3 regions of the Streptomyces sp. NPDC029151 genome follow, and region 2 is predicted to be linked to each of the others. Evidence: riboswitches for the same ligand, from Rfam matches in the RefSeq annotation. Region 2 holds a riboswitch; each other region holds the start of a gene.

The links. Region 2 has a riboswitch for cobalamin ahead of ACZ4VF_RS31175 (FecCD family ABC transporter permease). Riboswitches for the same ligand answer to the same signal wherever they lie in the genome.
Region 1: linked by a shared signal. The riboswitch ahead of nicT (Nickel transporter NicT) and the one ahead of ACZ4VF_RS31175 (FecCD family ABC transporter permease) in region 2 are both predicted to bind cobalamin.
Region 3: linked by a shared signal. The riboswitch ahead of ACZ4VF_RS07995 (cobalamin biosynthesis protein) and the one ahead of ACZ4VF_RS31175 (FecCD family ABC transporter permease) in region 2 are both predicted to bind cobalamin.

Annotation. Positions count from the first base shown of each region.
Region 1 is NZ_JBVHWQ010000008.1:382,443-389,999, forward strand. Features, by position in the region: gene ACZ4VF_RS28880 (nucleoside hydrolase) at 1-623, shown strand, start outside; gene nicT (Nickel transporter NicT) at 624-1,694, opposite strand; cobalamin riboswitch at 1,721-1,904, opposite strand; gene ACZ4VF_RS28890 (metalloregulator ArsR/SmtB family transcription factor) at 1,985-2,335, shown strand; gene ACZ4VF_RS28895 (glycoside hydrolase family 13 protein) at 2,416-4,074, shown strand; gene ACZ4VF_RS28900 (DUF4142 domain-containing protein) at 4,293-5,039, opposite strand; gene ACZ4VF_RS28905 (DUF6445 family protein) at 5,282-5,968, shown strand; gene ACZ4VF_RS28910 (DUF4328 domain-containing protein) at 6,086-6,802, shown strand; gene ACZ4VF_RS28915 (SDR family NAD(P)-dependent oxidoreductase) at 6,834-7,499, shown strand.
Region 2 is NZ_JBVHWQ010000010.1:112,999-120,555, reverse strand. Features, by position in the region: gene ACZ4VF_RS31205 (YgaP-like transmembrane domain) at 1-211, opposite strand, end outside; gene ACZ4VF_RS31200 (TetR/AcrR family transcriptional regulator) at 115-693, opposite strand; gene ACZ4VF_RS31195 ((2Fe-2S)-binding protein) at 959-1,540, shown strand; gene ACZ4VF_RS31190 (FAD binding domain-containing protein) at 1,537-2,529, shown strand; gene ACZ4VF_RS31185 (xanthine dehydrogenase family protein molybdopterin-binding subunit) at 2,526-4,673, shown strand; gene ACZ4VF_RS31180 (XdhC family protein) at 4,666-5,808, shown strand; cobalamin riboswitch at 5,819-5,964, shown strand; gene ACZ4VF_RS31175 (FecCD family ABC transporter permease) at 6,054-7,130, shown strand; gene ACZ4VF_RS31170 (ABC transporter ATP-binding protein) at 7,133-7,557, shown strand, end outside.
Region 3 is NZ_JBVHWQ010000002.1:52,521-60,077, reverse strand. Features, by position in the region: gene cobN (cobaltochelatase subunit CobN) at 1-1,011, opposite strand, end outside; gene ACZ4VF_RS08000 (cobyric acid synthase) at 1,008-2,516, opposite strand; gene ACZ4VF_RS07995 (cobalamin biosynthesis protein) at 2,513-3,457, opposite strand; cobalamin riboswitch at 3,570-3,710, opposite strand; gene ACZ4VF_RS07990 (hypothetical protein) at 3,838-4,065, opposite strand; gene ACZ4VF_RS07985 (inorganic phosphate transporter) at 4,097-5,350, opposite strand; gene ACZ4VF_RS07980 (GH25 family lysozyme) at 5,494-6,186, opposite strand; gene ACZ4VF_RS07975 (class II aldolase/adducin family protein) at 6,713-7,390, shown strand; gene ACZ4VF_RS07970 (alpha/beta hydrolase) at 7,548-7,557, shown strand, end outside.

The sequences.
Region 1 (7,557 bases), on a different contig from region 2:
TCCTGGCCTCCCCGCGCCCGGTCACCCTGATCCCGACGGCGCCCCTGACCAACATCGCCCTGCTCCTGCGCACCCACCCGGAGGTGACCCGGAACATCGAGCGGATCGTGTTCATGGGCGGGGCGGTGGAGGTCGGCAACGCCACGCCGGTCGCGGAGTTCAACGTCTGGCACGATCCGGAGGCCGCGGCGATCCTGCTCACCGCCGGGGTGCCGATCACGATGTACGGCCTGGACGTCTTCCGGCAGGTCGTCGTGGACAGCACCGAGGTGCACCGGCTGCGCGGCAGCGGCGAGCCCGGCACCCGCCTGGCCGGCGAACTCCTCGCCCACCGGCCGGCCCACCAGGGCGAGCCGCCGGAGGCCGAGGAGGCGGGCGGCCTCGGCGACGCCGGCGCGGTGTGCGCGGTCGCCGACCCGCAGGGCATCACCACCCGCCTCCTCCCGGTCGAGGTCTCCCTCGCCCCCGGCCCGACCCGCGGCCAGACCATCGTCGACCGGCGGCCCCGGCTGGGCGAGTCGGAGATCCATGAGGGGGGCCGTGAGACGGCCCTGGTGGACGTCGCGCTGGAGGTCGACGCCGACCGGTACGTGAAGCTGTACCTGGAGACGGTGCGGCGGTAGTCAGTCGGCGGCCGACCAGCGTTCCTCCACGCGGGCCAGCCGCCAGTACGCCAGGGCCGCCGCCCACACCGCCACGAACAGGCCGACGATGAGGTAGCCGACGTTGCCGAGGTCGAGGCCGGCGATCCAGCCGGTCACGGCGTCGTGCAGGGCGAACTTCTCGTGCAGGACGCCGACCAGTTCGATCGTGCCGATGAAGAAGGCGACCGCGATGGACAGGCCGGTGATGGCGAGGTTGTAGAAGACCTTGCGGACGGGGTTGGCGAACGCCCACTGGTAGGCGAAGTTCATGAACGTGCCGTCGAGGGTGTCGAACAGGCTCATCCCGGCGGCGAAGAGGAGGGGCAGGCACAGGACCGCGTACCAGGGCAGGCCGGCCGCCGCGCCGGAGCCCGCCATCACCATCAGCGTGACCTCGGTGGCCGTGTCGAAGCCGAGGCCGAAGAGGAAGCCCAGCGGGTACATCTGGCCGGGCCGGGAGACGGACTTGGTGAGGCGGCCGAGGATCCGGTTCATGAAGCCGCGCGAGTCCAGGTGCTGTTCCAGCTCCTTCTCGTCGTACGCGCCCGCGCGCATCGCCCGGAAGACCTTCAGGATGCCCACCAGGGCGACCAGGTTCAGGGCGGCGATGAGGTAGAGGAACGTGCCGGAGATCGTCGTACCGAGGAAGCCGAGCACCTGGTGGGTGGTGGAGCCCTCGTTCGTCACCTTGCCGGCGAGCGAGGTGCCGCCCGCGATCAGCAGGGCCAGCAGGACGACGACGCTGGAGTGGCCGAGCGCGAACCAGAAACCCACCGACACCGGCCGCTTGCCGTCGGCCATCAGCTTGCGCGTGGTGTTGTCGATCGCCGCGATGTGGTCGGCGTCGAAGGCGTGCCGCATGCCCAGGGTGTAGGCGGTGATGCCGAGACCGACCCCGAAGACGTCGGTGCCGACCTTGTAGTGGCGGGGGGCCACGAGGAGGTACAGGATGCCGAAGGCCACGAGGTGCAGGGCGACGATCACCGCCATCAGGCCCGCCGTCCTGACGGTGTCCTCGCGTCGCCAGCGGAAGGTCGTGACATCGGCCATCGTTCATGCTCCAGCACCTCGTGGATCACTTCATGAGTGCCGTGGCCGGTCTCCTGGCTTACGGGTCGCACGTCCGCCGTCCCTGCCTTCCCGGTCGTACGACCAGTGGCCCGGCGGGTGCCGGACGGGACGGGAACTCCCCGATCACAGTGGCGAGGGCCGCGTCGACCTTGCATCGACTTCCCGAACACCACGGCCCGCCCACCGTAGAGGGGCGCGCGGTTCCCTGCATAGCTGCGCACCCGCGCAGGTATTCAAGATCACAAAAGTGCGCCTGCGAGGATGTGGTCATGCATCTCGTGCCTGCCGACCGAGCCGACCGTCGCACCATCGACGGTCACCGGGTGTGCGAGGCGATCGCCGCCATCGGCGACGCGGGGCTCCTGCGCACCTGGGCCGACCGTTTCTCCCTGCTGGCCGACGCCAACCGGCTCGCGCTGCTGCTCGCCCTGCACCGCACCGGGCCGCTCGCCGTGTCGGACCTCGCCGTCGCCACGGGCATGAACGACCCGGCCGTCTCCCAGGCCCTGCGGCTGCTGCGGGCGGCCGGGGTCGTGGCCGGGGAGAAGGAGGGGCGCGTGGTGCGGTACCGGGTGGTGGACGTGGAGGTACAGGGCCTGTTGGAGCACTGCACGGCCTGACCACCCACGAAAAGGTTCCCTTTCCGGGCACTGTGGACAGATACAGATTCCGCACTGTCGTCCGTCCCATGGGAGCCCGTATGGCAGACCACTCGCCGGACCTCTCGCCCAGGAACCCCGACTGGTGGCGCCAGGCCGTCATCTACCAGGTGTACCCGCGCAGTTTCGCCGACGCCGACGGAGACGGCCTCGGCGACCTCCGGGGTGTCACCCAGCGTCTGGACCACCTGGCCGCGCTCGGCGTGGACGCCCTGTGGCTGAGCCCCTTCTACCCCTCCGAACTCGCCGACGGCGGCTACGACGTCATCGACCCGCGCGGCGTCGACGAGCGCCTCGGCACCCTGGACGACTTCGACGCCCTGGTCGCCGAGGCGCACCGGCTCGGCCTCAAGGTCGTCGTGGACATCGTCCCCAACCACACCTCCCACCTGCACCCCTGGTTCGAGGAGGCGCTGCGCGCCGGACCCGGCTCCGCCGCCCGGGAGCGGTACGTCTTCCGGCCGGGGCGCGGCGCGCACGGGGAGCTGCCGCCCACCGACTGGCAGTCGGTGTTCGGCGGCAGCGCCTGGCGGCGGGTGCCCGACGGGGAGTGGTACCTCCACCTCTTCGCCCCCGAACAGCCCGACCTCAACTGGGACAACGAGGAGGTCCGCGCCGACTTCCGCACCACCCTGCGGTTCTGGTCCGACCGGGGCGTGGACGGCTTCCGCGTCGACGTCGCCCACGGCCTGGCCAAGGACCTCACCGAACCGCTGCGGGACGTCGGCGGCCTCGGCGCGACCGGCGAGCAGGCGCTGCCGCTGGTGCCGCCGGGCAGCCACCCGTACTGGGACCGGGACGAGGTCCACGAGATCTACCGGGACTGGCGCAAGATCTTCGACGCGTACAGCCCGCCGCGCATGGCCGTCGCCGAGGCCTGGGTGCCGGGCGACCGCCGCGCCCTGTACGCCCGGCCCGACGAACTCGGCCAGGCGTTCAACTTCGAGTACCTGGAGGCCCGCTGGGACGCCGGGGAGCTGCGGGACGTCATCACCGGCTCGCTGGCCACGGCCCGGGCCGCCGGGGCCTCCGCGACCTGGGTGCTGTCCAACCACGACGTCGTACGCCACGCCTCCCGGCTGATGCTGCCGCCGGACACCGACCCGGCCGCCTGGCTGCTCGCCGACGGTGCCGCGCCCGCCGTCGACACGGCGGCCGGGCTGCGCCGGGCCCGGGCGGCGACCCTGCTGATGCTGGCGCTGCCCGGCTCGGCCTACCTCTACCAGGGCGAGGAACTCGGCCTGCCGGAGGTCGCCGACCTGCCCGTCGAGGTGCTCCAGGACCCGATCTGGGAGCAGACCGGCCATGTCCGCAAGGGCCGCGACGGCTGCCGCGTGCCGCTGCCGTGGACGACGACCGGACCCAGTCACGGCTTCGGGCCCGGGGCCTCCTGGCTGCCGCAGCCCGCGTCCTTCGCGGCGTACGCCGTCGACGCGCAGACCGGGACCGAGGGCTCCACGCTGGAGCTGTACCGCACGGCCCTGCGGCTGCGCCGCAAGCTGCTCGCGGGCGAGACCCTGACCTGGACCCCGGACGCACCGGCCGGTGTGCTGGACTTCAGGCGCTCCGACGGCTGGCGCAGCGTCACCAACGTGACCGCCGGGCCGGTACCGCTGCCGCCGGGCGAGGTCCTGCTCAGCAGCACCCCGCTGCCGGAGGGAAGCGCGCTGCCGCCGGACACCACGGTGTGGCTGGCCTAGGGCCTCTCTTCCGGATCTCGCCGGGGTCGCGGGGGCCGGCACGCACATCTGCGGCGTTGTCGTCGGTTGCCGGCTCCCCCACGCTCGACGTCGCTCGCGCGGGGGGACCCCCCTCGCGTCGACGCCCTCCTCCGCCTTGCGGCTGCACGCACCAGACCCCGCTCGGGTCGGCCGACAGGCACCGTCGCCGGGAGCCGGCCTGATCCGAAAGGGAGGCCCTAGCCGGCCGAGGGGCTGGGGCCGGGGGCGGTGCCGCCGCCCGTGCCGCCGCCGGACAGGCCGCTCAGGTCCAGCGGGGTGGACGTGGCGGTCGGCGGCGGGGTGAGCACCACCTCCGGCTGGCCCGCCGGCGGGGCCGGCGGGGTCAGGTCGGAGGAGGGCAGCTTCGGCGGGGTGGTCTGGTTGAAGATGGTCTGGTCGAAGTCGACCAGACCGGTCCTCTCCATCACCGTGATGTGGTCCAGAACCGTGTCGTTGGCCTGGTCGGCGAGGGCGCGGACCAGCGAGTTCTTCGTGGTGGAACGGATCTTCGCGATGGTGTTGAAGATCGAGCCGTGCGTCATCCGCAGGATGTTGGCGAAGTCGGTGTCGAACTGCTTGCCGCTCTCGCCCTTCAACTGGCTGACGAAGCCCTCCTGCTGCGGGCTCGCCACGTTGGGCAGCGTGATGTTCAGCATCGGGGCGATCTTGCGGCAGGAGGCGTCCAGCGCCGCGTGCCCGTCCACCAGGTGCGCGCTGGCCGTCTTGACCCCCGTCGAGCTGCCCTTCTGCAGCCCGATCTGACCGAGCGGGTACTCCCACAGGCCGGCCGCCCGCACCTTGACCACGAAGTCCCGGTCCCCTTCGGTGAGCGGCCCCCACTGGGTGTTGGCGATGATGCGGGTCTGGGAACTGGAGACGGTGTCGAGGCCGAGCATGCCCGGGTAGGCGAGTGCCGCGAGGGTCAGGGCCATGGCACCGCCCACGAAGAGAGTTCCCGTCGCGTTCCGCGAAAAGCGCACCGTTCCTCCTGCTGGGATCCCGCCCATGGTTCGGACACACAGCCGTACGGACGCGGCGGCGATTCTTCTCAGCGGTCCCGGGTAAAGATCGGCGGGCTCGGGTAAAGAATCCCCCGATGCCCTTGGCCAAAGGTTGGCCGCTGCCGGGCAGAAGGTTGACCTGAGCGCGGGAGAAGGCAGACCGGTCGCCCGCCTAGATTCGCCGCATGCCCCCACAGCCGCCGCCGCGCCCCCCTGCCGTGCTGCCCGTCCTGCCCTACCGCAAGCCCACCAAGGGCCGCGACTACTGGGTCCTGGACGACGTCCTGCCGGACGTCGACGCCGTACGGCAGCGGTGTCTGGCCAAGGACGACTGGGTCGAGGGCCACCCGTACACCTCGGAGACCTGGCCCGGCCTGCGCGCCATGCCCGGTCTGGAGCCGGCGGAGCTCGCCCGGATCGAGCGCCTGGTGAAGAAGGCGACCGGGGCGAAGGAGCTGTGGGTGCAGCAGGCGCCCGGCGGCGGCACCCTCAACCACAACTGCGTCCAGGTGGTCGGCGAGGGTGAGAGCACACCCCGCCCGCACACCGACTCCCGGGCCCTGTGCCGGTACGCGGCCGTGCTCTACCTCAACCCGGACGTGCCGAAGGACTGCGGCACCAGCTTCTATCGCCAGTCCCTGCCCGGCGGCCGGCTCGGCGGCAACGTCGTGCAGGCCCCGCACACCAACCTGGTCGAGGCCCTCGGCACCCGCTACGTCGGCGCGGACGCCTTCGAGGAGGACGTGCGCGTCCCGCACCGGTACAACCGGCTGCTGCTGTACCACGCCAACCTGGTGCACAGCGCCACCGGTTACGCCGGCCGGACGCTGGCGGAGAAGCGGATGACGGCGGTGTTCTTCTGGATGGCCTGACCCCTGACGGGCTGCCCGACCCCTGAACGTTCCTCCCGGGCGGAACGGGGGGCCGGTCGCCGTCGTCCTCTCCGGAGGAGGCCGGGAGGAGTCCGGACACGGGCAAGGGGAGGGGCGATGGGGCAGGGAGACGCGCCGGACGCGCGGGAGGAGCGGGCCGCCGGTGAGGCGACGCCGTACCGGGACGTCCGGGTGACGGGGCGGCTGGCCGTCGCCGGGCTGCTGCTCGCGGGCGCCGCCTGGGTGGTGCGCGGCGTGTGGGAGACGCGGCTGGCCGTCGCCGGCGAACCCGGATCCGGGCCGCCGGACCAGGGCGACGGGGTGCACCGGCAGTTGACCGCGCTGGAGGACTCGTACCACCTCGTCACGTCCGCCGGCGGTGTCGCCGTGCTGGTCTGCGCCCTGCTCTTCCTCTCCTGGCTGGTGCGGCTGCGGGACAACGCGCGTGTGCTGTCCGGTCGGGCGCCCAGGTACGCGGGCATCTGGGTGTACGCGGGCTGGATCGTCCCGGTCGTCAGCTTCTGGTTCCCGCGCGGCATCGTCGCCGACGCGTTCCGCGGTTCCGCCCCGGGGCGGAAGCTGCCCGCCTCCGTGAACGTGTGGTGGGGGCTCTGGCTGCTCGGGACGCTCAGCGGGGTGGGCATCGTCTACAAGGACTCCACCGACGAGATCATCGCCCGCGCCTACACCGAGGTGTGGCCGCTGCTGGCCAGCGACGCGGCGGTCGTCGGTGCCGCCGTCGCCGGCGCGTTCGCCGTGCGGGCGGTCACCGCCGTCCAGGTGGCACGGATGCGGGAGGCCGCCGCCCCGCACAGGGTGCCGCAGCCGGTGTGAGGCGGCGGCCCGCGCGGTACGGATGACGGGCATGAGCAGTGTCGCCGTCGTGGGAGCCGGGCCGGGACTCGGGGCCGCCGTCGCCCGCCGGTTCGGACGGGAGGGGTTCGCGGTCGGGCTGGTCGCGCGGGACCGGGGCCGGCTGGAGGCGATCACGGACGGGCTGGCGGCCGAGGGGATCTCCGCGCGCGGCTTCACCGCCGACGTGCGCCGGCCCGAAGCGCTGACGGCGGCGCTGCGGGAGCTGGCCGAGGCTCTCGGGACCGTGGAGGTGCTCCAGTACAGCCCCGTGCCGCACCGGGACTTCATGCGGCCCGTGCTGGACACCGGGCACCGGGATCTGGTGGGGCCGATCGAGTTCTCCGTGTACGGGCCGGTGGCCGCCGTGCAGCAGGTGCTGCCGGGGATGCGCCGGCTCGGGCGCGGCACGATCCTCTTCGTCAACGGCGGGAGCGCCGCCGTTCCCCATCCCGAGCGGGCCGGCACCTCGATCGCGTTCGCCGCGGAGAGCGCCTACGGCCATCTGCTGCACGACCGGCTGGCCGGCGAGGGCATCCACGTCGCCCAGCTGGTGATCCCGGGCGCCATCACGGCCGGCCACGCCCGCAAGGACCCGGACGTCCTCGCCGAGACCCTGTGGAACCTCCACCGGGACCGCCACGGCTTCCGTCACTACGCCGACGACCTCGCCGGCTGACCCGCCACGCCCCTTCCGGGCCCTGGTGCTGCGCGGCGCCCTGCCGGCCGGTCCGGCG
Region 2 (7,557 bases):
TCTCCGAGCGCGCGCCCGAGGCGCAGACCAGCAGGACCTCGCCCCGGCCGGCCGGTGCCTGGGGTACGAGCCTGGCGCAGGGCTGGAGCGCCGCTCCCGGTGCCGCGTGGCGCTTCAGGCGCCGACGGCCCCCGTGCGCAGTCCGTCCATCACCAGGTCGAGGAGCCGGGTCGCGCGTGGCCGCCAGTCGTCGTGCGGGTCGAGCTGCCACAGGCCCGCGATGGCGAGGAGGAAGTCGTCCGCGGTGACACCGGGCCGTACGGTCCCGGCCTCCTCGTTGGCGCGCAGCAGGAGTTCCGCCGCACGGGCCACCGGGGTGGGGGACGGCTTGGCGGGGCCGCCCGGCGCGCCGGTGACCTGCCGGATCGCGTCGGCCAGCCCGGCCTTGGTCATGGCGAACTCCGACAGCCGGTCCATCCAGGCGCGCAGGGCCTCGTCGGGGGCCCGGGTGTCGAGCAGGCGCTGCGCGCTGTCCGCCACCTGCTGCATCTCGTGGCGGTAGATCTCCAGGACGAGGGACTCGCGGTTGGGGAAGTTGCGGTAGAAGGTGCCCTGTCCGACCCCGGCCTTCTTGGCAATCGCGCTCAGCGGGGTGTCCGCGCAGTGCGAGAGCTCGGTGAGGGCCACGTCCAGGATGCGCTCGCGGTTGCGCTGCGCGTCCGAGCGCCGGGGTGAATCATTCTGCTGAGGCACTCGTCCTCCTCAAGGCGTGGCCAAAACCTCGCCCTTGCTAAGCGGACAGCTGTCCGTTAAGTTTCCCAAGTAGCGGACAGCTGTCCGGTCACGTCCACCATAGCGACGGACGGGCCCCCGCGGCAGCCGTCGGCTCCACCGTCCGGCCGCAGCCCCCTGCACCTCGCCAAGCCCCCGCGCCACAGGCCCGCACGACGCACCCCAGCCGCCCAAGAACCCGGCTGCAGGCCCTCCGTCTGTCCTGACATGCGAAAGAAGCTTGCTCATGGCCTCTTCGACGTCCAGTGTCATCACCTTGAAGATCAACGGCGAGAAGTACACACTGCCCGTCGATCACCGCACCACCCTGCTCGACGCCCTGCGCGAGCGGCTCGACCTGACCGGCACCAAGAAGGGGTGCGACCAGGGACAGTGCGGGGCCTGTACGGTCCTGCTCGACGGCCGAAGGTCCGTCGCCTGCCTGCAGCTGGCCGTGGCCGCCGAGGGCAGGGAGATCACCACCATCGAGGGCGTGGCGGACGGTGAGCGGCTGCACCCCGTGCAGCAGGCCTTCCTCGATCTGGACGGTTACCAGTGCGGCTACTGCACCCCGGGCCAGATCTGCTCGGCGATCGGGATGATCGAGGAACACGCGGCGGGCTGGCCGAGTGCCGTCACCGAGGACGTCCGGCCCGAGGCGGGGCCCCCGGCCCTGAGCGCCGAGGAGATCCGGGAACGGATGAGCGGCAACCTGTGCCGCTGCGGCGCGTACGTCTCGATCGTCGAGGCCGTGGCCCGCGCGGCCGAGGCCCGGACGGACGAGGCAAGCGTGGAGTCCGGGACGGACGCGAAGGAGACCGTGGCATGAGGGAGTTCGACTACCAGCGGGCGTATGACGTCGCCGGAGCCGTCGCACTGCTGGACGCCGACCCGGACACCCGCTTCCTCGGGGGCGGAACCAACCTCGTCGACCTCATGAAGACCGGTGTCGAGCGACCCGCACGGCTCGTCGACATCCGCGAACTCCCGCTCGACCGGGTCGAGTCGACACCCGAGGGCGGTCTGCGCATCGGCGCCACCGTCACCAACGGCGACCTGGCCGCCCACCCCGAGGTCCGGCGCCGCTACCCGGCGCTCGCCCAGGCGGTGCTCGCCGGCGCGTCAGGACAGCTGCGCAACATGGCCACGGTCGGCGGCAACCTGCTCCAGCGCACCCGCTGCGGCTACTTCACCGACGTCAGCCGTCCCTGCAACAAGCGGGTGCCCGGCAGCGGCTGCCCCGCCCTCACCGGCGAACACCGCAACCACGCGATCCTGGGCGCCTCCGAGCACTGTGTGGCCGTACACCCCTCGGACATGGGCGTCGCCCTGGCCGCCTTCGACGCCGTGGTCCACTTCGAAACCGCGGGCGGATCCGGCGAGTTGCCGCTCGCCGGCTTCTACCTGCCCGTCGGTGACACTCCGCACCGCGAGACCGCCCTGCCGCCGGGCGCGCTGATCACCGCCGTCACGCTGCCGCCCGCACCGGTCGCCGCACACTCCCGCTACCGCAAGGTGCGCGAGCGGGCCTCCTACGCCTTCGCCATCGGCTCCCTCGCCGCCGCGCTCGACGTACGTGACGGCGTCGTCCAGGAGGCCCGCCTGGCCTTCGGGGCCGTCGCCTCCCGCCCGTGGCGGGCCGCTGCCGCCGAGCGGGTCCTGACCGGCGCGCCGGCCGGCGCCGAGACCTACGCCGCCGCGGCCGACGCCGAACTGGCGGCGGCCCGGCCGCTGCCGGACAACGGCTACAAGGTGGACCTCATCCGCAACCTCGTGGTGACCGTCCTGACCGAACTCGCCGAGGAGACCGCCCGATGACCACCGTCACCACCGGAACGACCCCGGCGCCCTCCGTGCGGGCGCCGTCCGTCGGCACCGGCCACACCCGGGTCGAGGGCCGGGACAAGGTCACCGGAGCCGCCCGCTACGCGGCGGAAGTGCCCTTCGCCGACCTCGCCCACGGCTGGCTGGTGCTGTCCACCATCACCCGCGGACGCATCGTCGCCCTCGACACCGACCCCGTGCTCGCCATGCCGGGCGTCCTCGCCGTCCTGGACCACCGCAACGCCCCGCACCTCGTCACCGACTACCACGGACTGCTGGGCAAGCCCGACCCCACCTGCGCCGTCTTCCAGCACGACCGGGTGCCCCACATGGGCTGGCCGGTGGCGCTGGTCGTGGCGGAGACCTCCGAGCAGGCCAGGGAAGCCGCCGAGGCCCTCGTCGTGCGCTACGAACAGGAGCCGCACGACGTCGAGTTCACCGGCGAGCACCCCGACGCCCACCCGGTGGACGGCCACATGCCGGCGGTGACCGGGAAGGGGGACCTCGACGCCCGGCTGGCGGACTCGGCCGTCGTCGTGGACGCCGAGTACACCACCCCCGAAGAACACCACAACCCGATGGAACCCCATGCGGCGACCGCCCGCTGGGACGACGGACGGCTGGAGGTGATCGACTCCAACCAGGGCGTCACCTGGGTCGCCGGCGAACTCGCGAACCTCTTCTCGCTCGACCCGGCGTCCGTACGGGTGCGCTCCGAACACGTCGGCGGTGGCTTCGGCAGCAAGGGCGTCCGCGCCCACCAGGTGGCCGCCGTGATGGCCGCGACCCTGCTGCAGCGGCCCGTGCGGGTCGTCCTGACCCGGCGCCAGATGTTCTCCCTGGCCGGGTACCGCAGCCCCACCACCCAGCGGATCCGGCTCGGCGCCGACCCCGACGGACGCCTGCGCGCCCTGGAACACCGCTCCGTCAGCCGCACCTCCACGGTGTACGAGTTCGTGGAGGCGAGCGCCGGGGTGGCGCGGGTGATGTACGACGCAGACGCCCACCACACCGCCAACCACGTCGTACGGCTCGACGTGCCGTCCCCGACGTTCATGCGCGCCCCGGGCGAGGCGCCCGGATCGTTCGCGCTGGAGGCGGCGCTCGACGAACTCGCCGAGAAGTGCGGGCTCGACCCGATCGAGCTGCGCCTGCGCAACGAACCGGAGACGGGCCCGGTGTCGGGCCTGCCGTTCGCCGGCCGCGACCTGGCCGCCTGCTTCCGTGAGGGCGCCCGCAGGTTCGGCTGGGCGGACCGCGACCGGCGGCCCGGACTGCGCCGGGAGGGCCGCTGGCTGCTCGGCACCGGCACGGCGGCGGCCTCCTTCCCGGCCGGCGCCGCACCCTCCACCGCGACGGCGACCGCGCATCCGGACGGCACCTTCACCGTGCGGATCTCCGCGGCCGACATCGGCACCGGGGCCCGTACCGCGCTCACCCTCGTCGCCGCGGACGCCCTCCAGGTGGCCCCGGAGCGCATCCGGATGCGTATCGGCGACAGCGACTTCGGCCCGGCGATGATCGCCGGCGGCTCCATGGGCACCCGCTCCTGGTCCTGGGCCGTCAAGACCGCGGCCGGTGAACTCCGCGAACGGCTGGCCCTCGGCGCCGACGTCCCCGAAGAGGGCCTCACCGTGCACTCCGACACCACCGCGGCCCTCGGCGCCCTCACCCCCGCCGAACGGCACTCCTTCGGGGCGCAGTTCGCGGAGGTCGCCGTGGACGTCACCACCGGCGAGGTACGCGTGCGGCGCATGCTCGGCATCTTCGCGGCCGGCCGAATCGTCAACCCGCTCACCGCACGCAACCAGCTCCGGGGCGGCATGATCTGGGGCATCTCCATGGCCCTGCACGAGGAGGCGGCCCGGGACCGCGCCTCCGGCGGCCACGTCGGCGCCGACCTCGCCGGCTACCACGTCGCCACCCACGCCGACGTACCCCGCGTCGAGGCCGACTGGATCGACGACACCGACCCCGACGACCCCGTGGGGATCAAGGGCATCGGCGAGATCGGCATCGTCGGCGCCGCCGCCGCCGTCGCCAACGCGGTCTGGCACGCGACCGGTGTGCGCCACCGCAGTCTGCCCATCCGGCCGGACCGTGTCCTGTCGGCCGCCACGGGGGCGACGGATGCTTGACCTGGCCGCGCAACTGCACCGCTGGATCGAGGAGGGACGCGAGTTCGCCGTCGCCACCGTGGTGTCCGTGGGCGGCAGCGCACCGCGCGGCCCCGGCGCCGCCCTCGCCGTCGACCGCGAGGGCACCGCCATCGGCTCGGTCTCCGGCGGCTGCGTCGAGGGCGCGGTGTACGACCTGTGCCACGAGGCGCTGCGGACCGGAGAGAGCATCCGCGAACGGTTCGGCTACAGCGACGAGGACGCCTTCGCCGTGGGCCTGACCTGCGGCGGCACCATCGACATGCTGATCACGCCGGTGGCCGGCGGGTCGCCCGCCCGGACGGTCGTCGCATCGGCTCTGTCGGCCGCCGCCGGGGGCCGGCCGGCAGCCCTCGCCCGGGTCGCCCACGGCCCGGCCGAACTCCTGGGGCAGGCCCTGCTGGTCCGGTCCGACGGCACGTCCGAGGGCGGCCTCGGCGGCCATCCGGACCTGGACCGTACGGCGGCGCAGGAGGCCCGGGCCCTGCTGGAGGCGGGCCGCACCGGCACGGTGGACCTCTCCGCGGACGGTTCGCACTGCCCCGGAGGCCTGACGCTGCTGGTCGAGTCGAACGTGCCGCCCCCGCGCATGATCGTGTTCGGTGCGGTCGACTTCGCCTCGGCGCTGGCCCGGGCCGGCAAGTTCCTCGGCTACCACGTGACCGTCTGCGACGCCCGCCCCGTCTTCACGACCCGCGACCGCTTCCCGGACGCCGACGAGGTCGTGGTCGACTGGCCGCACCGGTACCTGCGGCGCACCGAGACCGACGCCCGTACGGTCCTGTGCGTGCTCACCCACGACGCCAAGTTCGACGTACCCCTGCTGAAGGTGGCCCTCCGGATGCCGGTCGCGTTCGTCGGCGCGATGGGCTCGCGCCGTACCCACGAGGACCGCGACCGGCGCCTGCGGTCGGAAGGCGTGACCGAACGCGAACTGGCCCGGCTGCGCTCACCGATCGGCCTCGACCTCGGCGCCCGCACACCGGAGGAGACCGCCCTGTCGATCGCCGCGGAGATCGTCGCCGCCAGGCGGGGCGGCACGGGCGTCCCGCTGACCGGCTCGGACACGCCGATCCATCACGAGACCGGAGAGGGCGGCAGGCCGGCGGTCGCCTGAGTCCGGGCTCGTGGCGAGCTGATCGTTTTGTTAGGCTCACCTTGCCTTCCGTGGGGGAAGCCCGGTGAGAGTCCGGCACTGACCCGCAACGGTGTGCGCGACGGCCCCGTGGTCCGTCGCGCGAGTCCGGTCGCCCGCGGAGGGCTGAGCGACCCGTTGACTGCTCGCCGTGGACTGCGAGAAGGGGCCGCGCGGCCGGCACGGCCGTACGGGCCGTCCCCTGCTCGGCATCCAGCAGGCGGCCCATGCGAAGGACGGCCCCCACCGTGCGCCGAAGAACGGCCCTCCGCCGGATACCCGTACTGCCCCTCGGCCTCGGGCTCGGCGCCCTGCTGGTGCTGTCGCTGCTGTGCGGAGTCGGGCTCGGGGCCGCCGGCATCGGCTGGGGGGACTCGCTCCGCTTCCTGTGGGCCGGGCTCACCGGCGGCACCGTGCACGCGCCCGACGCGGCCGCCTACACCATCGTCTGGGAGATCCGGCTGCCCCGGGTCCTGCTCGGCGCGGTCGTCGGGGCGGGGCTCGCGGCCGTCGGTGTCGCCGTGCAGGCCATGGTCCGCAATGCCCTGGCCGACCCGTTCGTCCTGGGGATCTCCTCCGGCGCGGCGGTCGGCGCCAACGCCGTCATCCTGCTGGGAGCACTCGCGGGACTCGGGGTGTGGGCGCTGTCGGTGTCGGCGTTCGCCTCGGCGCTCGCGGCCATGGGGCTCGTGTACGCCGTGGCCCGCTCGCCCCGCGGACTGGCCCCGCTGCGGCTGATCCTCACCGGCACGGCGCTGGCGTACGGCTTCGAGGCCGTCACCACCGTCATGGTGTTCGGCGCGGCCCGCGGCGAGGCGGCCCGGTCGGCCATGATGTGGCTGCTGGGCAGCCTGGGCGGCGCGACCTGGGCACAGGTACCGCTCGCCGCGGTGACCGTGGCGGCCGGCTGCGCCTGGCTGCTGATGCGGGCGGAGACACTCGACGCGCTCGCCATGGGCGACGAGACCTCGGCCGCCCTCGGCGTCCGACCGTCCCGGATACGACGGGAGTTGTTCCTGGTGACCGCCGCTGTCACGGGAACCGTCGTCGCGGTCAGCGGGGCCATCGGCTTCGTGGGGCTGATGGTGCCGCACGTCGTGCGGATGCTGGTCGGTGCCGGACACCGCCGGGTGCTGGCCGTGGCCCCGCTCGCCGGCGCGGTGCTGCTGGGATGGGCGGACCTGCTGTCCCGGCTGTTGCTCGCCCCGGCCGAGCTGCCGGTCGGCGTGGTCACCGCGGTGGTCGGGGTCCCCGCGTTCCTCCTGCTGATGCGGCGCGGCGGCGACGCCTTCGGGGGGCGCTGAGCATGCGGCTCGACATCGACCGGGTGACCATCGAGACCGCCGGGGCCCGGATCGTGGACGACGTCCGACTCACCGTCGGCAGCGGGACGTTCGCCGGACTCGTCGGCCCCAACGGCAGCGGCAAGTCCACCCTGCTGCGCAGCGTGTACCGGGCGCTGCGGCCGACGGGCGGGGCGGTACGGCTGGACGGCGACGACCTCCACGCCATGCGACCGCGGTCCGCCGCGCGCGCGGTGGCCGCGCTGCCCCAGGAGTCGACGGCCGAGTTCGACTTCACCGTGGCCGAGGTGGTCGCCATGGGACGGCTGCCCCACAGGAACCGCGACTCCGCCACGGACCACGGGATCCGCGCCCGGGCGATGGACCGCACGGGCGTCGCCCACCTCGCCGACCGGGGGTTCCTCAGCCTGTCCGGGGGAGAGAAGCA
Region 3 (7,557 bases), on a different contig from region 2:
GGTGAAGACCAGGGCGACCTTCTTCTCGGCGTTCGGCTTGTGGCGCAGCCGGGCGTGCCTGACGGCGATCCCGGCCACGCGGGCGGCCCGCTCGGGGTCGGCGACGTACACCGGCACGTCGTCGGGGCCCTGCTCCTTGAAGGAGAACGGCACGGTGATCAGCCGGCCGTCGAACTCCGGGATCGCCACCTGCATCGCCGCGTCCATCGGGGACAGGGCCGCGTCGGACTCCTCCCACGCGGCCCGCGAGGAGGTGAGGCAGAGCCCCTGCAGCACGGGGACGTCCAGGTCGGCGAGCGCGCCGACGTCCCAGGACTCCTCGTCGCCGCCCGCCGACGCCTGCGAGGCGTGCGTGCCGCCGGCCGCCAGCACGGTGGCCACCAGCGCGTCGGCACGGCCCAGCAGCTCGTACAGCCCGGCGTCCGCGCCGCGCAGCGAACCGCAGTACACCGCGAGGGCGTTGGCGCCCTGCGCCTCGATCGCCTCGCACAGGGTGTCCACGAAGGCGGTGTTGCCGCTCAGTTCGTGCGCCCGGTAGAACAGCACGCCCACGGTCGGCCGGCCGTCGACGACGGTACGGTCGCCGTGGACGCCGAACTCCGGCATCTTCCGCGGCTCCTCGAAGCCCTCACCCGTCAGCAGCACGGTGTCCGACAGGAACCGGGACAGCTCCAGCAGGTTCGCGGGACCGCCCTCGACCAGGTACTTCAGCGCCTCCGCGACCACACCGGCCGGCACCGACGACTCCGCCATCAGCTCGGCGTCCGGCACGGTCTCGCCGCCCAGCAGCACGGTCGGGATGCCGGACGCCTTCAGCGCGGCCAGCCCGTCCTCCCAGGCCCGCTTGCCGCCCAGCAGCCGTACGACGGCCAGGTCCGCGCCCTCGATCAGGCCCGGCAGCTCTCCGGCGACGTCGACCCGGGTGGGGTTGCCGATGCGGTAGCCGGCGCCGGAGGCCCGGGCCGCCAGCAGATCCGTGTCGGCGGTCGACAACAACAACACTGTGCTCATGCGGGCGCTCCCGGTGGAATGAAAGGCAGTCCTTGCGGCGCGCCCGACTCGATGAGCCGCCACAGCGCGTCCGTGTCCGCGTGCTGTTCGATGAGGTCGCCGAGCCGGTCGAGCTGCTCCTCGCGCAGCGCGGCGAAGGAGGTGTCCGGCGCGGGCACGAAACGGCGGCCCGCGGCGGCGGCCACCTCGCGCAGGAAGGCCCGGCGGAACCCGTCCGACTCCAGCGAGCCGTGCCAGTGCGTGCCCCAGGTCTGGCCGACCCGGCAGCCGTCCAGGAAGGGTTCGCCGCCCTCGACGGTGGCCACCCCGTGGTGGATCTCGTAGCCGTCGACCCGCTCGCCGAGGGCCTCGCCGCTGGGCCGGGTGAGGGTCTTCTCGCGGGCGAAGCGCACCCGGACCGGCAGCACGCCGAGACCCGGGACGGCTCCGGCGCGGGACTCGACCTCGTCCTCGATGTGCTCGCCGAGGATCTGGAAGCCGCCGCAGACCCCGAGGACGGGACGCTGTTCGGCGGCCCGCCGTACCAGCGCGTCCGCGAGCCCGCGCTCGCGCAGCCACTCCAGCGCCCGTACGGTCCCGCGCGTGCCCGGGACCACGACGAGGTCGGCGTCCGCCAGCTCCTCCGGCCGGTCCACGAACCGCACCACGACCCCCGGTTCGGCGGCCAGCGCGTCCACGTCGGTGAAGTTGGACATCAGCGGGATCGCGCACACGGCGACCCGCAGCACGTCCTCGCCGACGGGCGGGGTCACGGTGGACTCCCGGACGGTGCCGCGCAGGGAGACGCGCAGACCGTCCTCCTCGTCGATGCCGAGCCCGTGCCGGAAGGGCAGTACCCCGTAGGTCCGCCGCCCGGTCAGGTCCCGGAGCATGTCCAGCCCCGGCTCCAGCAGGGAGACATCGCCCCGGAACTTGTTCACCAGGAACCCGGCGACCAGTTCCTGGTCCTCGGGGGAGAGCAGGGCGACGGTACCGAAGAAGGAGGCGAACACGCCCCCGCGGTCGATGTCGCCGACGACGAGCACGGGCAGCCGCGCGTTGCGTGCGACGCCCATGTTGACGATGTCCGTCCGCCGGAGGTTGATCTCGGCCGGACTGCCCGCCCCCTCACAGATCACCGCGTCATACGTGCCCCGCAACTCGGCCAGGCAGTCCAGCACCGTGCCCAGCAGCCGCTGCTGGCGCCCGCCGTGGTACCCGCGTGCGCTCAGCTCGCCCACCGGCTTGCCCAGCAGCACCACCTGGCTGCTCTGCTCGCCGCCGGGCTTGAGCAGCACCGGGTTCATCAGCGCGGTCGGCTCGATCCGGCAGGCCTGCGCCTGCATCGCCTGCGCCCGGCCGATCTCGGCGCCCTCGCGCGTGACGAACGAGTTCAACGACATGTTCTGCGCCTTGAACGGCGCGACCTTCACCCCCTGGCGTACCAGCCAGCGGCAGATGCCGGCCGTCACGACGCTCTTGCCGGCGTCGGAGGTGGTGCCGGCGACGAGGAGACCACCGTTCACTTCCCGCGTCCTTTCAGCAGCCGGCGTGCGGCGAGCGTGCCGGCGAGGGCGAGCAGGCCGACGCGGCGGGAGAGCCGTACGGCCCGGTCGATGTCGCAGACCTGGACCGGCCGCCCGCCGGCGCCGTTGAGGACGGGCCGGTGCTCGACCCGCCCTCCGTAGGAGAGCGTCCCGCCCAGGCGTACGCCGAGGGCGCCCGCGAAGGAGGCCTCCACGGGACCGGCGTTGGGGCTCGGGTGCCGGCGCGCGTCGGCCTTCCAGGCGCGCAGCGCACCCCGCGGATCGGGTCCGGCCGCGGCGGCGAGTACGGCGGTCAGCCGGGCCCCCGGCCAGCCGGCGACGTCGTCGAGGCGGGCGGAGGCCCAGCCGAAGCGCCGCAGGCGGGGGGACTTGTGGCCGACCATCGCGTCCAGGGTGTTGACCGCCCGGAACCCGAGGAGCCCCGGGACCCCCGCGACGGCACCCCAGACGAGGGCGCCGACGACGGCGTCCGAGGTGTTCTCGGCGACCGACTCGACCACGGCCCGGGCGACACCGTCGGCGTCCAGCGCCTGCGGGTCCCGGCCGCACAGGTGGGGCAGCCGGGCCCGGGCGGCGTCGATGTCCCCGGCCTCCAGGGCGCGCCCGATGGCGCGGGCCTCGCGGGCGAGCGAGGTGCCGCCGACGACGGCCCAGGTGGCGGCGGCGGTCAGCGCGACGGAGGCGGTGGGGGAGGGGCGTACGGCGCGTGCGGCGAGTGCGCCGAGCGCGACGGCGCCACCGGCGCACACCGTGGTGTGCAGGGCGCCCCAGCCGCGGTGGTCGTGCCACAACGCGCCTTCCACGGCCCCGGCCGCCCGTCCGAAAGCAGCGACCGGATGTCCGCGGCGGGGATCGCCGAGGAGCAGGTCGCCGAGGACGCCGGCGGCGGCGCCGTACGCGTACGTGCGATCGGCACCCATCGGCTCAGCCGGCCGTGGGCACAGGAACGGGCCCGACAGGCCTGGTGCTGGTCCTCGATCGGCAGCCGAGCATGGCGATATGTGTCCTCACTCAGGGTGTCCGCGCCCTGGTTCGACGTGAATCGGCGGTGAGAGTTCCTGGCTCCCGGGGGTTCTTCCCCGGTGACAGTGGCGGGACCGCGCCGGATTCGCACCGGCTTCCTCTCCTGCCGCCGTTGATGGCCTGGGCAGTCCACCACGCGCCCGGAACGGCCGTCAACTTGCCTTTGACCTGCGTGGGGACAGTGTGCTGATCCCCACACCGCGGGGCGTGCGGGGTCTGCCGGGGTACGACGAAGGCTCCCCGCACGGCGTGTGCGGGGAGCCTTTCGGTGGTGTGGTCAGGCCTTGGCCACGATCAGGTTGATGCCGTACGCCACCGCCGCCGCGCAGGCGGCGAAGCAGAGGTAGGCGCCGGTGACGGCGAGGGCGGCGGAGCCCCCCTGTGCCGTGGCCTTCTCGCGCCGGTTCAGGCCCGCGATGCCGAGCGTGAACAGGGTCACCAGGCCCACGGTGGCCACGAGACTGACGCCGAACACGGAGCCCAGGGCTGCCCAGTCGATCTTCATAGTGCTTCCTTCGGTAACCGGGTGCTCGGGGTCAGACCGCGGCGGCCGGCGGGGCGGCCGGGGCCGGTTCGGCGGACGCGGTGGCCTGCTGCGGGAACGTGAGGTCCACCTCGGCGGCGACCGTGCCGGTGGGCGGCGGGATCACGGCGGCGATGGCGGTGGTGACCACACCGGCCGGCTCCTCGGTCTCCTCCACCACGTTGGTGTGGTCGACGACCTCGCGGCGGGAGATCTTCCAGATCGCGGCGGACGCGGCGACCAGGAAGACGGCGACCACGGCGGTGCCCCAGTCACCGAGGTCGGTGACGGACTCGGCGCCCGCGCCGACCAGCGCGGCGGCCGGGAGGGTGAGCGCCCAGGCGACGAACATGCGGGTCGCGGTCGACCAGCGGACCACACCGCCCTTGCGGCCCAGGCCCGCGCCCATCACCGAGCCGGAGACGACGTGGGTGGTGGAGAGGGAGAAGCCGAGGTGGGAGGAGGCCAGGATGGCGGTCGCGGCGCTGGTCTGGGCGGCGAAGCCCTGGCGCGGCTCCAGGTCGGTCAGGCCCTTGCCCATGGTGCGGATGATGCGCCAGCCGCCGATGTAGGTGCCGAGCGCGATGGCCAGGCCGGCGGAGAGGATCACCCAGGTGGGGGGGTTGGAGCCGGGGGCGATCGAGCCGCCCGCGACGAGGGCGAGGGTGATGATGCCCATCGTCTTCTGGGCGTCGTTGGTGCCGTGCGCGAGGGAGACCAGGCCGGCGGAGGCGATCTGGCCGACGCGGTAGCCCTTGCGGGTGGCCTCGCCCTCGGCGGTGCCGCCGACGCCGTAGGAGAACCGGGTGGCCAGCAGCGAGGCGAGGCCCGCCACGATCGGCGCGGCGACGGCCGGGAGCAGCACCTTGGTGACGAGGACGTCACCGTGGACGGCGCCGAAGCCGGCGGAGGCGACGGTGGCGCCGACCAGGCCGCCCATCAGGGCGTGCGAGGAGCTGGACGGCAGGCCCACGAGCCAGGTCAGCAGGTTCCAGAGGATCGCGCCGACCAGGGCGGCGAAGATGACCTCGGGACGGATGCCGGTCTCGTCGACGAGACCCTTGGAGATCGTGTTCGCGACCTCCACGGAGAGGAAGGCGCCCACGAGGTTGAGGACGGCGGACATGGCGACCGCGATCTTCGGCTTCAGGGCGCCTGTGGAGATGGTGGTGGCCATCGCGTTCGCGGTGTCGTGGAAACCGTTCGTGAAATCGAACGCGAGAGCGGTTACCACCACTATCGCGAGGATCAGCGAGAAGCTTTCCATTTACCCAGGCAATCGTTCGAGGTCATTGGCTGGTCGAACGTAGGCAACCTGGGTGAACGGAAGATGAACTGGGACGGGCGTGGGGATGTCCGTCACGCGCGTACGAGGCTTCGCTCTCCCCTCCCGGCCCGGGCGCCCCTTGGCTAGCGGCCCCGGGCCAGGACCCGCAGCCTGCTCAGGGAGCCGCCGAAGAGATTCTGGTCACCCGGCAGCCGGCCCTTGGTGCCGTACTGCCAGAACGTCCAGTACCGCCAGCCGCCGGGCAGGGCGCCCGGCCGGGAGGTGCCGTGACGGGCGATCCACAGGGCGTGCGAGGAGGAGAAGGCGCGGCTGTTCCCGGTGCACAGCCTCCACCACTGGGTCGTGGTGTAGATCACCGGCCGGCGGCCGGTGAGCCGCTTGATCTCGTCGCTGAACGACCGGATCCAGCGGACCATCTCCTTCCCGTCCAGCCCGTAGCACTTGTGCCGTGCGTCGTACGGGTTGTACTCGACGTCCAGCGCGGGCGGCAGCGTCCAGCCGTCCGCCCGCCAGTCCCCGCCGTGCCGCACGAAGTAGGCCGCCTGCCGGGCCCCGGAGGACCGGTCCGGCAGCGCGAAGTGGTACGCGCCCCGGATCAGGCCCGCCGCGCGGGCGCCGGTGTACTGCCCGGAGAAGTAGGGGTTGCGGTAGTCCGTGGACTCGGTCGCCTTGATGTACGCGAACCGGGCGCCCCGGGCCCGGGCGGCGGCCCAGCCGATCCGCTTCTGGTGCGACGACACGTCGTGTCCCCGGGGCAGCCCGCCGCCGGCCCTCGGCATCCCGGTGGTGCCCGGCAACCCCACCGCCTCCGGCACCTCCACCGCCTCCGGCACCGCGACGGCGTCCGGGACCGTGGGCGCCTGCCGGATCCCGGGCGTCCGGGCGGAACCGGTGGCGGTGGCCGGCGGGGACGCGCCGGCCCCGGCCCGCCCGGCCGCCCTCGGTGAGTTCACCGACGTCGACGCCGGTGGTCCGGCCGGACCGGCGGGTGCCCCCCAGGCGGGCGTTTCCCCTGCGGGCGCGGCCCACGCGGGCGCGGGGCCGGCGAGGGCGAGGGCCGCCGTGGCCGCGGCGAGAGCCGCGGCGCGGCGGCGGGCGAGGGTGCGTTCACGGGCCATGCGTCTCCCCGGGGCGGCGGACGGCGGACGGCCTGCTCCTCCGCGGGCCGGTCGTCCAATGGGCAAGAGGGACCATTGAAAAACCCGGCGATCACCGAATGGGCGACGATTTGCTGCGGTTTTGAGGGGTATGTCATAAAATCCGCCCGTTCGGTCGCACGGTTTCCGGGCGGAAGCCGCCGTCCCGCCCGCTCCCCGGACCTCCGGCTGGCAGGATCACCGCATGGCTGAACCGCTTCTGCACACGGACGACGGACACCGGGACGAGGTACGGCTCTGGGTGGAACTGGTCGCTACGGCGCGCCGCAGCGTCGCCGACGGACTGGTCGTCGGCACCTCCGGCAACGTCTCCGCCCGCATCGGGGACCTGGTGCTGGTCACCCCCTCGGGCGTCCCCTACGACCGGCTCACCCCCGCCGACATCACCGGCGTCGACCTCACCGGACGCCAGGTGCTCGGCACCCTCGTACCGACCAGCGAGCTGCCCATGCACCTCGCCGTCTACCGCACCACCGACGCCCGAGCCGTCGTCCACACCCACGCCGTGCACGCGACCGCGGTCTCCACGCTCGTGCCCGAGCTCCCCCCGGTCCACTACATGACCAGCGCCCTCGGCGGCCCCGTACGGGTCGCCCCCTACGCCACCTACGGCACCGACGAACTGGCCGAGAACATGCTCCGCGCCCTCGCCGGCCGCTCCGGCTGCCTGCTGCAGAACCACGGCACGATCACCTACGGCGCCACCCTCGACCAGGCCTACGACCGCTCCGCCCAGCTGGAGTGGATGTGCCGGCTGTGGCTGACGGCGTCCTCGGTGCCGGGCCTGACACCGTCCCTGCTCACGGAGGCACAACTCGCGCAGGCCGGGGAACGCTTGAAGGGATACGGCCAACGGAGGTGACCCCGTGCCCCACCGCAACCCGCCCCGAGCCCTGACCGCTCCGCTCGACCTGCTCCGCCGCACCGGCGCGAGCCGGCCGGGTTGGATCCGCGGCACCGGCGCGCCGCGCCCCCGGCTTCCGCTGGCCGGGGGGCCGGTCCGCGCCGACACTGGAGCCGTGCGCACCG